2 regions of the Vibrio hyugaensis genome follow, and region 2 is predicted to be linked to the other one. Evidence: riboswitches for the same ligand, from Rfam matches in the RefSeq annotation. Region 2 holds a riboswitch; the other holds the start of a gene.
What was found. A riboswitch is a leader RNA that binds a small molecule or an ion and turns the genes downstream of it on or off. The one in region 2 is predicted to bind lysine.
Positions count from the first base shown of each region.

Region 1: linked by a shared signal. The riboswitch ahead of tet(35) (tetracycline efflux Na+/H+ antiporter family transporter Tet(35)) and the one ahead of lysC (lysine-sensitive aspartokinase 3) in region 2 are both predicted to bind lysine.

Region 1 covers NZ_CP025794.1:851,008-858,871, forward strand. Annotated here, with positions in the region: gene hisB (bifunctional histidinol-phosphatase/imidazoleglycerol-phosphate dehydratase HisB) at 1-173, opposite strand, end outside; gene hisC (histidinol-phosphate transaminase) at 245-1,285, opposite strand; gene hisD (histidinol dehydrogenase) at 1,298-2,608, opposite strand; gene hisG (ATP phosphoribosyltransferase) at 2,614-3,510, opposite strand; His leader region at 3,564-3,702, opposite strand; gene tet(35) (tetracycline efflux Na+/H+ antiporter family transporter Tet(35)) at 3,883-5,484, opposite strand; lysine riboswitch at 5,594-5,774, opposite strand; gene C1S74_RS04600 (H-NS family histone-like protein) at 6,374-6,781, shown strand; gene C1S74_RS04605 (inosine/guanosine kinase) at 6,916-7,864, opposite strand, start outside.
Region 2 covers NZ_CP025794.1:2,593,081-2,600,944, forward strand. Annotated here, with positions in the region: gene C1S74_RS12825 (cation:proton antiporter) at 1-658, opposite strand, end outside; gene metH (methionine synthase) at 848-4,528, shown strand; gene lysC (lysine-sensitive aspartokinase 3) at 4,604-5,956, opposite strand; lysine riboswitch at 6,078-6,256, opposite strand; gene C1S74_RS12845 (pyridoxal-phosphate-dependent aminotransferase family protein) at 6,481-7,602, shown strand; gene C1S74_RS12850 (PglL family O-oligosaccharyltransferase) at 7,659-7,864, opposite strand, start outside.

The sequences.
Region 1 (7,864 bases), 1.7 Mb from region 2:
TGGTTCGTTACCATAACTAGGCGGTATCCAGCATCCTGCAACGACAACAGGCTTGGGATAACAAATGGCTCTAGCTTTAGTTTGTCTAAACGGTCTACTTGAAAATCAATCGGCGGCTCAACAATTAAGGTGCCATCACGATCAATAAAAAGGATTTTTTGTTGTTTGCTCACTCGAGAACTTCCTTATTGCTATTCTTTTGGCGCTCCCGCTATTGAGCGAGAGCGATTAATTTTGTATCTGCTTATGCGTAGTAGTTTCTAATAAATCCAAGCGTTTTTTCACACTCGTCGCGGTTACCCACACTGATACGCACACAGTTTTCGATTGGCGAGTTACGCAGGATAATCCCCGTATCCCAAGCTGCTTTGAAAACATCATCGCCATCTGGGAATTTAACCAATAGGTAGTTACCCCATCCTTCAAAAACTTCCAAACCCGGAATCATCGACAAACCAACCTGTAAGTAAGCACGGTTCGCGTTCAAATCGAGCACTTGGAACTTCGCTCGCGCTAAACCAGCTTCCGAAAGCGCCTGAGTCGCAATTTCTGCCACTGGTACTGGTACTGGATACGGTGCGATAACTTTAAGAAGTACATTAATCAGCTCTTCGTTAGCAAGCGTAAATCCACAACGCAGACCAGCAAGCGCGAAAGCTTTCGACAGAGTACGCAAAATCGCAAGATTCGGGTATTGCGCCAGTAAGTCTACCGTTGAAGCTTCTGGGCAAAAATCAATGTACGCTTCGTCCATCACCACTATTGCACGGTCTTTTGTCATTTCTAGTAGAGAGACGATGTCTTCACGCTTAACCAAGTTACCCGTTGGGTTGTTTGGCGAACATACAAAAACCAGTTTCACGTTATCCAGATTAGCTTCGATACCTGCAAGGTCTAATTGCCAATCTGACGTTAGCGGCACGGTTTTGCGCTCGACACCAATGGTTTCTGCGCTGATGGCGTACATACCGTAAGTCGGTGGACAGTACAGAATCGCATCTTCACCCGGCTCACAGAATGCACGAATAAGTAATTCAATACCTTCATCTGCACCGCGAGAAGTCAGCGTTTGTTCTGGTTTTACACCCGCATAGGCTGCGTAAGCAGAAATCAGTTCTTTAGGCTGACATTCGCTGTAACGATTAAGGCGAGCGAAGTCTGTTTTGTATTCATTGTTGAATGGCGATTCGTTGGCATTTAGCCATACGTCACCGGTACCACCAATTCGGCGAGCCGATAAATAAGGGGTAAGTTGTTGGACTTGTTTACGCGCTAGCTTTTCCATCTCATTGTCCTCTTACTTAGCTGCCAGTTTTTCTGTGCGGGTTAGTTTCTCAGTACGGATTGTCACTGCACGTTTGTGCGCATCCAGACCTTCTGCTTCCGCCATCGTTACCACTGTTGGCGCAAGGTTCTTTAGACCATCAGCAGACAGTTCTTGAACCGTCATGCGTTTCGAGAAGTCCGCTAAGCCTAAGCTTGAATACGTGCGTGTGTAGCCGTAAGTAGGAAGAACGTGGTTCGTGCCCGATGCGTAATCACCTGCTGATTCAGGCGACCAATCACCTAGGAAGATGGAACCTGCGTTGTCGAGTAGAGGTAGAAGCTCGCGAGGATTCTTCGTCTGAACAATCAAGTGCTCAGGACCGTAGTAATTTGAAATCGAAATCGATTGAGTGAGAGACTCAGCAATGATGATCAAGCTTGACGCCAATGCTTGTTCCGCGATCTCCGCACGAGATAACTCTTTAAGCTGACGTTGAACCGCATCCGTCACTTGATCCGCAATAACAGGAGAAGGAGTCACAAGTACCACTTGAGAATCAGGACCGTGCTCTGCTTGGCTCAAAAGATCCGCAGCGATAAAGTCTGCATCTGCGGTTTCATCAGCAATCACAAGCACTTCAGATGGACCTGCTGGCATATCAATCGCAGCACCGCGGAAATCATTACTCACCTGACGTTTTGCTTCTGTCACGTAAGCGTTACCTGGACCAAAGATCTTATCAACTTTAGATACGGTTTCTGTTCCGTAAGCCATTGCAGCGACGGCTTGACCACCACCAACGTTGTACACTTCATCAATGCCGCACAGTTTGGCTACGTACAGAATCTCGTCAGCGATTGGCGGTGGAGAGCAAAGCACCACTTTACGACAACCTGCAATTTTTGCAGGAACGCCGAGCATTAGAACAGTCGAAGGCAATGGCGCACTACCGCCAGGAATGTACAAACCCACTTTTTGAATTGGGCGCGTTACCTGCTCACAAAGGACACCCGGCTGAGTTTCTACTTTAATTGGTTGTGGCTTTTGTGCTTTATGAAACTTCGAGATATTCTCATAAGCTTGCTCAAGCGCATTCTTCATTTTTTCAGAAAGACGCGCTGAAGCTTCATCAATTTCTTGAGCCGATACACGAATAGACTCCGGTTTCACACGGTCAAACTTCTCAGTCAGCTCTAATAATGCAGCATCACCATCTTTACGAACCTTCGCGATTACTTCAGAAACCGCTGCAGTGATGTTGGCACCTTCCGCAATTGCAGGGCGCTCTAGAATCGAATCTTGCTGGGTTTCACTTAACGATTGCCATACGACTGTTCTCATTGCAATTACTCCATCATTTTTTCAATTGGTAGTACTAGAATTGAGCTCGCACCCAGTTCCTTTAGCTGTTCCATGGTTTCCCAGAACAAGTTTTCAGTACTTACCAAATGAACCGCAACTTTTTGCTTGTCAGCAGATAGAGGCAATACCGTTGGGTCTTCTGCACCCGGTAATAGAGACTTAATTTGCTCAAGCTTCTCAGCAGGCGCATGTAGCATGATGTATTTTGATTCTTTTGCTTGCTGCACGCCTTGCATACGAGTCAATAGCTTATCGATAAGCGCAACTTTATCGGCGTCAAACTCACCTTTGCGTTGAATTAACGTTGCCTTCGACTTAAAGATAACTTCGGCTTCTTTTAGACCATTGGCTTCTAGCGTAGCGCCAGTAGAAACCAAGTCAGCGATAGCATCTGCTAGACCAGCTCGAGGCGCAACTTCTACAGAGCCTGTCAGCATACAAGTTGAGAACGGTACACCCGCGTCATCCATGTAAGCTTTAAGCAGTTGAGGGTAAGTCGTTGCGATGCGTTTGCCTGCTAGATCTTGAGGACCGTTATATTCTTCGTCTTTGTCGATTGCGATAGACAAACGGCACCCGCCAAAATCAAGACGACGAAGCTGAACAAAATCATAAGGTTCGCCCAAAGCTTTACGGTCTAAACGAACTTCTTCTAATTCATTCTCACCAATAAAACCTAGGTCAACAACACCATCCATAATTAAACCTGGGATGTCATCATCACGAACTAATAACAAATCAATTGGCATATTTTCAGAATGAACGACCAGACGCTCACCCATTACATTGAATTTCACACCACACTTTTTCAATAGAGCTTGGCTCTCTTTACTTAAGCGGCCTTTTTTCTGAATTGCGATTCTTAAGCGTTGTGTTTGCATTGCTTTATCCCTGTGCCAGATTCGATAATCTAAATATTTTATAAACCAGTAAAACTAAAAAACCCTCGAGAGATTTTGGTCTCCCGAGGGTTTGAAATCTGTTTACACTTTGATTTTCACCTCCGGGAGTATCCTGTCTCCCGGGTATGCGCGCATCTCCCGAAAGACTAAATTGGGTGATGATGGTGATGAATGTTCATTACAAAATTGCGCATACTTATTTCAAGGCTCGTCTTAGTTGCTTTGTTAGTAACCACACTAACCAAGCTGATTCTTTTTTTCAACCCTTAATTTTAAAAAAAATCGAATTGTATAATACAAATAAAAAAGGAGGCCGAAGCCTCCTTTTATTTTATGTTAATTATCAAGCAATTAAGCGTTCTGACACGATGCCATTTTTGACTTAGAAAGCCATGACAAAATTGCGCAAACGATAACAAAAGTAATCGACGCAGCAATGAAAGAGAATACGATAGACGCGGTCATACCAAGAGCGATAAAGCCCACGCATGAAACAAGCGCGACTGATAATGCATAAGGCAACTGAGTCGATACGTGATCAATGTGATTACAACGGGCGCCTGTCGACGACAGAATTGTCGTATCAGAGATTGGTGAACAGTGGTCACCGAATACCGCACCTGCCAGTACTGCACTCAACATTGGCAGCATAAGCGCTACGTCTGTTGCACCTGCCATGTCGCCCGCGATAGGGAGCATGATGCCAAACGTGCCCCACGACGTACCTGTCGAGAACGCCATTAGGCCAGATAGCAAGAATAGGATGACTGGTAGCCAATGCGGATTAATGTTGCCCTGAGCCATAGTCGATAGGTAAGAACCCGTCTTCATGTCACCGATAACAGAGCCGATAGTCCAAGCAAACACAAGGATAAGGATCGCACCAAACATTGACTTCGCACCAATCCAAAGTGTGCGGCCAATTTCCGCCATTGGGATGCCTTGCTTAAGTACAGTAAATAGTGCAACCGCAAGGCCCAGCAAGCTACCGTAAACTAAAGAAGTACCTACATCAGTGTTCTCGAACGCACCGAGGAGCGCAAACTCTTTACCGTCAGCGGCTAGGGCCTGCCCACCTGTGTAAAGCATAGAAGCGATCGTAGCAATGATAAGCGTAACGATAGGGAGAACTAGGTCAGAAACTTTACCCTTCTCGCTTTCACGAATATCTAGCTCTTCGTTTAGTTCATGTGCTTCTTGCGTGTCGTTTTCTTTGTCTTTTTCAAAACCACGGCCCTGAGAGGCGGCAATTTCGTGCTCACGCATTTTACCGATATCAAGACCGAACCACGCTACTGCAAATACCATAAGTAGAGCAAATACAGCATAGAAGTTCATTGGAATAAGACGAACATACGCACCGAGTGCTGAGTATTCAGTGATGCCGTGTGACACCAAGATACCGCCGATGATCGTAATGATGTAAGCACCCCAGCTTGAAGCAGGCATAATCACACACATAGGAGCTGCGGTGGAGTCTAGAATGTACGCCAGTTTAGCGCGAGACACATAGAAACGGTCTGTTACTGGACGAGAAATCGCACCAACAGCAAGACTGTTAAAGTAATCGTCGACAAAAATGAAGACGCCTAAGAAGGCAGCAAGAAGTTTAGAGCCACGTTTACTTTTAACTCGTGTTTGCGCCCATTCAGCAAAAGCGCGAGTACCGCCAGATAGCGTCAATAACGCCGTTGTCATACCTAAAAGAATTAGGAAACCGACAATACTCATGTTCCAAGTGTTAAGACCGCCGTCTTCAATAAAGACAGAAGAAACTTGAGAACTCACATAACCTATCGTGTTACCGATAGACCAATCATTAAGCAGAATCGCACCAAGTACGATACCTACACCAAGAGAAACTAATACGCGTCGAGTCAAAATCGCCAGTGTCAAAGCGACAATCGGCGGTAGTAACGAAACAGGAGAATGTGCAAAATCTATTAAATTCATGATCTTCAAAAACCAAAGTTTGGCTAGAGATCTACTGCAGACAAGTCACGTAGCATACGGTACGTGCTCATGTTGAACTTAGCGACAGGGAAGCGAACACTCCACCCAACCCTACAGTAGCGCTCCATAGTTTAATGTAAATATACTATGGCAGTGTTGTTCCTTTCAGAGACAACCCCAGCAAGTGGTTTTGATAGGCCACTTACTTCGGCAATCTTCGCCTTCCACTATTATTCATTGGCATCACCCCAATAATAGCTACTCTTCGAGACTGCACCTCTACGGCAATAACAAACAATTAACCATTAATTGTACAAATTAACAACAAATTGTCTGCAATATTGCATCAGGTGACAGCCATTGTACTCATGAAGACCTCCAATGCAACACATCAAACTAAATTAAATGAATAAATAATCGCAGTTTTGATTTATAAATAGAATGTGAGCCAACTATAGATTGAGCAACTGCAATCACGACAATGCTGTCTTTTATGAAACTTTATTACTACCATCAATTCTTCATGTTTTGTGTTCTAACAATAAATGAAAGAAATATGACATTCGGTTTTCCCTCTTTTCCTACTTTCCTGTCAGATTGAGAGAAATAGAATTCAACATATAAATAAAGAAACCACTAATCGAGAAAAACGCAGTATCTATAATGAAAAAACTGAGGTTAAACTCAATTAAGAATTCATATCTGTAAATTAATATTGCTTTATTAAGAAAAAAACCAAGAAATTTAATCTAAATCATGAATTAGCATTTGCACATATGAGAAAGATAAAGTTAAATATAAGGACTCTATGTTTTATTTCTCGTTTAGCATTTAATTAATCGTATCGATAACTAGTGTTGAACCTTTTAACCTATTAATAGGAATCGTTATGTCAGAGCTGACTAAAACACTTCTAAATATCCGTAGCCTTCGTGCATTCTCTCGTGAGCTGACTCTAGAACAATTGGAAGAAGCTCTAGATAAATTAACTATCGTTGTTGAAGAGCGTAAAGAAGCTGAAGAAGCTGACCGCGCAGCACTTGCTGAGCAAGAAGCAAAACTTGCAGCTATCGCTGAGCAAATCGCTCAAGACGGTATCGACGTTGAAGCACTAATCAGTGCACTATCTGGCGAAACGAAGACTAAAGCGAAAGCTAAACGCGCTCCTCGTCCAGCTAAGTACAAGTACACTGACACTAACGGCGAAGAAAAAACTTGGACGGGTCAAGGTCGTACACCTTCATCAATCCAAGAGCAACTTGATGCAGGTAAATCTCTAGACGATTTCCTAATCTAATAAAAGATTTATGAAATTAAAAAAGGTTCCCAAATGGGAACCTTTTTATTTATCTGTAAGTAGATACAAAAATGGCGCATTTGGAATGCGCCATTTTTTCGTATGCTAGGAATTACCTAATTCAACGTGATTAATTAACGTTCCCAGTATGCTTCTTCCAAACTATCTTCACGCTCCGGCAGGCCGCGAGAAAGACGTGGAGAGTGTTGAACTAACACTTCATAACTTGCACGGTTTGCGTATTTACAAACTTGAGAGAATGAAGAGTAAGTTAAATACTCATTGCTGTGCTTGCTTGAGTTAGGCACATTTTCTTTGTGGTATTTATTTGCCGCCATATCGTGAAGAACCGCAGACAATGCCGCATCACCTGCGCCATTGGTGTTCTTAATTTTTTCTGGGCCACCCATGTATGGAGAGATATGTGAATATACTTTAATTGCATTCTCGCACGTATCTTTCTTCGCTGGGCGACTAAATTCGAAACGGTTAAATTCAGCAATAGAACCTGGAAGTAATGGCAAAGAAGTTTCACGTTTCGCGCTATCTTCAGTGTAACCCGCCATAAATAGGCCAACAGGACCAGCAGTACAAAGCACTAGATCAGCCCAATCTAACGTTTTATCCGATGCTGCTAGAGGATCAGATTCGCCCGTTAATGCTTCCGCTTCATCTTCATTCATTGCAACAACAGAAACGTTATCGCGAATAAACTCTTGCCAGAATGTAGGGTCATCTTGAATAACGAATTTGGTACCTAGCGTTAATACAACAGGTACATCGTGTTTCTTCGCGTATTCAATCGCACGCATCGTTGCTTCAGGCATTGGGTCACCTTCTTTACAACGAACGAGGTATGCAGTCAGTACTAAAGCCGACGCGCTCTTGAAAATCTTTTCAGGGATATTGTCTGGGTGAAGTTGGTTCATTTGACCTTCGCTGATAGCGAAAGTACGTTCACCGTCTTCAGTAATAAGAGCAAAACAACGACCAATTGCACCCTCAACACCTTGTAGGTAGTTCAGATCCATGCGGCTTGATGTGTTACATAAATAACGGTAACCGTAGCTGCCGATTTTGATA
Region 2 (7,864 bases):
ATCCTAATACGAAGCCGTAAACAATACCGCCAATAGCCTCTTGAATGAATAGAAGGGTTACGCTACCAACTGTTGGTGCTTCTGTACCGAATGCGATTGTGAATAGAGTAACGAAGATAACTAGACCAAAACCATCGTTAAACAGAGACTCGCCTTCAATTTGTGTCGAAATGCGTCTTGGAGCATCCAGTTTCTTTACGATAGCCAGTACGGCAATAGGGTCGGTTGGGGAAATCAGTGCGCCAAACAGTAAGCAGTAAACAAGATCAAATTGAATACCAATAACTTGGCAGAAGCCGTAAAGAACAAAACCAATGAAGAATGTGGAGAAGAGCGTTGCACCTAAAGCGAGTACCGTGATTTCCCACTTTTGATCTTTAAGGTTAGGAAGTTTGATACCCAAACCACCGGCAAAAAGCAGGAAGCCGAGTATGCCCTTCAGAAGAAAATCTTCGAAATTTATGCTGGTGACGGTTTCTGTGGCAATCTCAGTAAGATGAAACCAATCGTTTTGACCTGCGATTAGAATGAGAAGTGAAAGGATCATCGAACCAGCGGTAATGGCGATGGTCGTTTGCATCTTTCCTATCTTGCTGTTTACAAAGGCGATAACCATTGCTGCCGCGGATAGAAAACATAAAGTATGATAGACCGACATAGAGCTCTCTATTTGTAACATTTTATGAATGGAATTCTCGGCCGATGTTGTCTAAATAGCAAACATTTTTTCGTGATTATTTTGTAACTCGAGACAATACAAAATAATTACAATTCCTATTTTAGACGTCTAGACTCCTGTTGCTTGTGTGATAGGATGGAGAAATAACAAAAGGAATGAGGCTGTACTGTGGGAAGTAATGTAAGACAACAGATTGAAGCTCAGTTAAAGCAACGTATTCTTCTGATCGATGGTGGTATGGGCACCATGATTCAGGGCTACAAACTGGAAGAGCAAGATTATCGAGGAGAACGCTTTGCCGATTGGCATTGCGATCTAAAAGGCAACAACGATTTGTTGGTGCTTAGTCAGCCTCAATTGATAAAAGAGATACACACTGCTTATTTAGAAGCAGGTGCTGATATTTTAGAGACCAATACCTTCAACGCCACGACCATCGCGATGGCGGATTATGATATGGAAGGTCTCAGTGAAGAGATTAACTTCGCGGCTGCTAAGCTTGCCCGTGAAGCCGCTGATGAATGGACGGCAAAGACTCCTGACCGTCCGCGTTATGTTGCCGGTGTACTTGGCCCAACCAACCGTACTTGTTCTATCTCTCCTGACGTAAATGACCCGGGTTATCGTAATGTTTCGTTTGATGAACTAGTTGAAGCTTATTCCGAGTCAACTCACGCCTTAATTAAAGGTGGTTCTGACCTTATTCTGATCGAGACGATCTTTGATACGTTGAATGCCAAAGCTTGTGCCTTTGCAGTTGATTCCGTCTTTGAAGAGCTGGGATTTAAACTTCCAGTTATGATTTCAGGCACGATTACGGACGCGTCTGGACGAACACTATCTGGGCAAACAACCGAAGCTTTCTATAATTCGTTACGCCATGTTAACCCTATTTCGTTTGGTTTGAACTGTGCACTTGGGCCCGACGAATTGCGCCCGTATGTAGAAGAATTATCGCGTATATCTGAATCCTTTCTCTCTACTCATCCAAATGCGGGTTTGCCGAACGCATTTGGTGAATATGACCTTTCACCTGAAGATATGGCTGAACATGTTAAAGAGTGGGCAGAGAGTGGTTTCTTAAATTTAATTGGTGGTTGTTGTGGTACGACACCAGAACACATCCGTCACATGGCAATGGCAGTTGAGGGTGTGAAGCCTCGAGAGTTGCCTGATCTTACGGTTGCTTGCCGCTTGTCAGGTCTTGAGCCACTAACGATCGAAAAAGAAACCTTGTTTATCAACGTGGGTGAGCGCACGAACGTAACTGGCTCTGCTCGTTTTAAACGCTTGATTAAAGAAGAGCTCTACGATGAGGCTCTTGAGGTAGCTCGTCAACAAGTAGAGAACGGCGCTCAGATCATCGATATCAACATGGATGAAGGTATGTTGGATGCTGAAGCCTGTATGGTTCGCTTCCTTAATCTATGTGCATCTGAGCCAGATATATCAAAAGTACCAATCATGGTTGACTCGTCTAAATGGGAGGTTATCGAAGCTGGCTTGAAGTGTATTCAAGGCAAAGGCATTGTTAACTCTATCTCTTTGAAAGAAGGGAAGGAGAAGTTTGTTGAACAAGCGAAGTTGATCCGTCGTTATGGTGCTGCCGTTATTGTGATGGCATTTGATGAACTTGGTCAGGCGGAAACACGAGAGCGTAAACTTGAAATTTGTACCAATGCGTATCGAATCCTTGTTGATGAAGTTGGCTTCCCGCCAGAAGACATTATCTTTGATCCAAACATTTTTGCTGTCGCGACAGGTATTGAAGAACACAACAATTACGCTGTGGATTTCATCGAAGCGGTGGCTGATATCAAACGCGACTTACCTCATGCGATGATCTCTGGTGGTGTCTCTAACGTTTCCTTCTCATTCCGCGGTAATAACTACGTTCGTGAAGCGATTCATGCGGTATTCCTGTACCACTGTTTTAAAAATGGCATGGACATGGGCATCGTTAACGCGGGTCAGCTAGAAATCTACGATAACGTTCCTGACAAGTTGCGTGAAGCGGTAGAAGATGTGGTTCTCAACCGTCGTGATGATTCAACTGAGCGACTACTTGATATCGCCGCCGAATACGCAGGAAAGGGTGTTGGCAAAGAAGAAGATGCTTCTGCTCTAGAGTGGCGTACTTGGCCAGTAGAAAAACGTTTAGAGCATGCGCTGGTAAAGGGCATCACTGAGTTTATTGTCGAAGATACAGAAGAGGCCCGTTTAAATGCCTCCAAGCCATTAGAAGTGATTGAAGGCCCTCTCATGGATGGCATGAACGTGGTTGGTGACTTGTTTGGGGAAGGTAAGATGTTCCTTCCGCAGGTGGTTAAGTCTGCTCGTGTAATGAAACAAGCGGTTGCCCACCTTGAGCCTTTCATTAACAAAGAAAAGCAAGCGGGCTCATCGAATGGCAAAATCTTGCTCGCGACGGTGAAAGGTGACGTTCACGATATCGGTAAGAATATCGTTGGTGTAGTTTTGCAGTGTAACAACTACGAAATCATTGACCTTGGTGTCATGGTGCCGTGCGAAAAGATCCTCAAAGTCGCGAAAGAAGAGAATGTCGATATTATTGGTTTATCAGGCCTTATCACCCCTTCTCTTGATGAAATGGTTCACGTAGCAAAAGAGATGGAGCGTCTTGATTTTGATTTGCCACTCTTGATTGGCGGTGCAACGACGTCAAAAGCGCATACTGCGGTTAAGATTGAACAAAACTACAAGAACCCAGTGGTGTATGTGAATAATGCTTCGCGAGCGGTTGGAGTATGTACATCATTGTTGTCTGATGAACTTCGTCCTGCGTTTGTGGAGAAGCTAGATGAGGATTACGTTCGTGTCCGTGATCAACACAACCGTAAAAAGCCAAGAACCAAGCCTGTCACTCTAGAAGAAGCTCGTGCCAATAAGGTTGCTATTGATTGGGACGTTTACACACCGCCAGCACCCGTTAAGCCAGGCATCCATGTTTTTGACGATTTCGATATTGCGACACTGCGTCAGTACATCGATTGGACGCCTTTCTTTATGACATGGTCTCTCGTTGGCAAGTACCCGACCATTTTTAAACACTCAGAGGTTGGCGAAGAGGCGAAGCGTTTGTTCAAAGATGCAAATGATTTGCTGGATCGCGTTGAGCGTGAAGGATTGCTTAAGGCTCGTGGTATGTGTGGTTTGTTCCCCGCGGCGAGTGTTGGCGATGATATCGAAGTCTACACAGATGAATCACGCACCGAAGTAGCGAAAGTTTTGCTCAATTTACGTCAGCAGACCGAGAAACCAAAAGGTTTCAACTACTGCCTTTCTGATTATGTTGCTCCGAAAGAGTCGGGTAAAAAAGATTGGATTGGCGCGTTTGCAGTGACTGGTGGAATCGGTGAGCGTGAACTCGCAGATGAATACAAAGCACAAGGTGATGATTACAACGCTATTATGATTCAAGCGGTTGCGGATCGTCTGGCAGAAGCATTTGCTGAGTGTCTGCATGAACGAGTACGTAAAGAAATTTGGGGCTATGCGGCAGAAGAAGCTCTCTCTAATGAAGATCTGATTCGTGAAAAGTACCAAGGTATTCGACCTGCTCCGGGTTATCCAGCATGCCCTGAACATACCGAGAAAGGACCTCTTTGGGAATTGATGAATGTTGAAGAGAATATTGGTATGTCTTTGACCTCGAGCTATGCGATGTATCCAGGTGCCTCTGTTTCTGGCTGGTACTTCTCCCACCCAGACTCACGTTATTTTGCGATCGCTCAGATCCAAGAGGATCAGATGCTAAGTTACGCTGATCGCAAGGGCTGGGATAGGATCGAGGCTGAAAAGTGGCTCGGTCCAAACATTAACGGTTAAATCGATCCACACACAAAGGAAAAGGGCTGCTACGTGCAGCCCTTTGCTTTATTCGTCCAGAGTATTTAGTCGCGATTATTGCTCGAATAACTCTGTATGCAGTTTCTGAATAGCTTGTCGTGATACAGACTCATGAACAAGAAAACATAAGTTATGTGGGCTTGCACCGTAACAAATCATACGTAAGTTGAAGTCCTCTAGTGTTCCGAAGACTTGCTTAGCGTAGCCTTTGCTCTCGCTCATGTTGTTACCAATCAGAGCGACTAAACACAGGTCGTGCTCAACTTCTACTGTACACAATTCTTCGAGCTCTTCGCGTACTGCCTGTGGTAGCTGTGGTGTACCGCCTGATGTGTCTGTTTGATCGAGAGTGAGTGACACACTGATTTCAGATGTGGTGATCAAGTCCACTGAGATTTTGTGTTTAGCTAGGATCTCGAATACTTTCGCTAAGAATCCGTAAGCATGGAACATGTTCACGCTGCGCAGAGTGACCATAGTTTGATTGCAACGAAGAGCAAGTGCTCGGAATAGCGGTGAGCTCTCTACTTGGTGTCGAATCCACGTACCACCTTTTTCTGGCTCTTTAGAAGAGCCAACGAAGACCGGAATATCGTGACGGAGTGCTGGTACCAGAGTGGAAGGGTGAAGGATCTTCGCGCCGAAGTTTGCCATCTCTGATGCTTCGCTAAAGCTGATCTCAGGAATTGGTGACGCTTTGGGTGCAATACGTGGGTCGGTAGTGTAAATGCCCGGAACGTCAGTCCAGATCTCTAGGCCTGCCGCTTTAACACCTTCAGCAATCAAAGCTGCGCTGTAGTCACTACCACCGCGACCTAATGTCGTGGTGTTGCCTTCTTCATCTGAGCCAATAAAGCCCTGTGTAATGACGACATGTTTTTGGCAAAGAGGAACCAGCTGTTCTTGCGCTAGCATTGAAATACTTTCTAGTTGTGGTTCTGCGCGGCCAAAGTTGCCATCTGTTTTTAAAATATCTCGAATATCAAAACGAGCGGCGTTGATACCTCTTTCACGCATTAACTGAGCAAGAATATGAGTCGACATCAGTTCGCCACATGCCACTAAATGATCTGTCAGTTTAGTACTTGCTTGAATAGAGGCTGCTTCCGCAAGGCTGGTAACAGTATCAAGAATTTCGTAAACCTCAGCCGCCGCTTTAGTCGCATCTTCTAACTGAGATAAGATAGATTCATGAATATCGGCTAATTTTTGTAGCACTTCTGCGCGTTGCTCTTGGTCCTGAACACCGTTTGCCAATTCGACCAAAATGTTGGTAACACCAGAACAAGCACTGCTCACGACAAGACGGGTATTTGGATTGTTTTCTATAATGGTGGCACAACGACTCATTGCCTCAAAGTTGGCAACACTGGTTCCACCGAATTTCGCTACGTTAAATGCGCTCACTGCGTTCTCCCACGACTTCCTAAAAAATTACAACGTAAATTGGTTGCCAATACATCCAATGTTTTGGTGAGGAAAGGAACAGAGCAAATAGAGAGGTATTTAGAATGTAATTTGAAAATTTACCCTCAGAAGCCCTTCATCAGACTGCGCTGATGACAGTTGATGGGACTCAACCCAAGTCAACCGATAAGCCAAATCCTGCAACTTTGACTTACCTCGGCACTACTCCCCCTGAGTGATTGGTATTGGAATTGCGGCTCCACAAATCACCTGCCTGGGCAGTGCTCCTCTTCTGCATAAAGCTCAAACATTGAACGGTTTTGTTGTCACAATGTCAACCAATATCTCCAACCAGAATGAAAGTTTTTATTAACGAATTTGTGACAGTGGTTTGACCTCTATACTTAGGGCTAATTGCCGATAGAGAAAAAATCTATTAGGGTGAAAAGTTCGATACCTGAGACAACCTTTTAAATAGAATTTTTACAACGCTCAGGATGAATGACTGCAATCAAGGAGCTGACATGCCGATCCAAAGCTTTATTCCCCCACATCGTATTTTGATGGGACCTGGCCCATCTGATATTTCACCTCAGGTTTTACAGGCGCTCAGCCGTCCAACGGTTGGCCATCTAGATCCACTTTTTATCGCGATGATGGATGAGCTAAAACAACTACTCAAATACGCCTTCCAAACTGAGAACGAATTCACTATCGCTGTTTCTGCGCCAGGCAGTGCGGGGATGGAAACGTGCTTCGTTAATCTGATTGAAAAGGGTGACAAAGTTATCGTCTGTCGCAATGGTGTTTTCGGTGAGCGCATGCGTGAAAATGTGGTTCGTGCTGGTGGTGAGGCGATTGTCGTCGATGATGAATGGGGTACACCTGTATCGATAGATAAAGTTGAAGAGGTGTTGAAAGATCATCCTGACGCCAAGATTCTTGCCTTCGTACATGCGGAAACATCGACGGGTGCGGTAAGTGATGCTCAAACGTTAGGTCAGCTAGCCAAACAATTCGGTTTGTTGTCGATTGTAGATGCGGTGACATCACTCGGTGGCGTGCCGCTTAAGGTTGATGAGTGGCAGTTGGATGCTGTTTACTCAGGAAGTCAGAAATGCTTGTCGTGTGTACCGGGGTTATCACCTGTGACGCTTTCTCCTGCTGCCATAGAGAAGATTCATGCCAGAACGACACCGGTTCAAAGCTGGTTCTTGGATCAAAGTTTAGTATTAGGTTACTGGAGTGGAGAGGGCAAACGCAGCTATCACCACACAGCACCAGTGAACAGTTTATATGCATTTCATGAGGCACTACTTATCCTGAAGAACGAAGGCTTAGAAAATGCGTGGGCACGCCATCAATTGATGCATGAGAAGCTAAAAGCAGGATTACAGAAGTTGGGTTTTGAATTTGTGGTAGAAGAAGAGTACCGCTTACCGCAACTTAACGCGATTTACGTTCCAGAGGGCGTTGATGAAGCTAAAGTGCGTCATCATCTGCTTGAAACCTACAACCTTGAGATTGGTGCGGGCTTGGGAGCGCTTGCCGGTAAAGCATGGCGAATTGGTTTGATGGGCTATGGTGCTCGACCTGAAAATGTTGCTTTGTGTTTGCGTGCTTTAGAAGAATCGCTGACTGAGTAAAATGATTCGACAACGAGATAAAGAAAAGCGAAGGTCATCCCTTCGCTTTTTTATGTTTATTGATCAGCACCAGAAGTTGGCGTTGGTGAAGCTGATACGGCTTGAGAAGGAGGTTGATAATTGACGCCACTGAAATCAACCTTAGGAAACAAGAATTGTGCCTCTGCACGGATTTGTTCTGCCTTGCTCGTATCATCCAGTCCTTGATATGCAAGGATTAGGTTGTTGTAGAACGCTGGACGAGGCTTATCTTTAATGATCT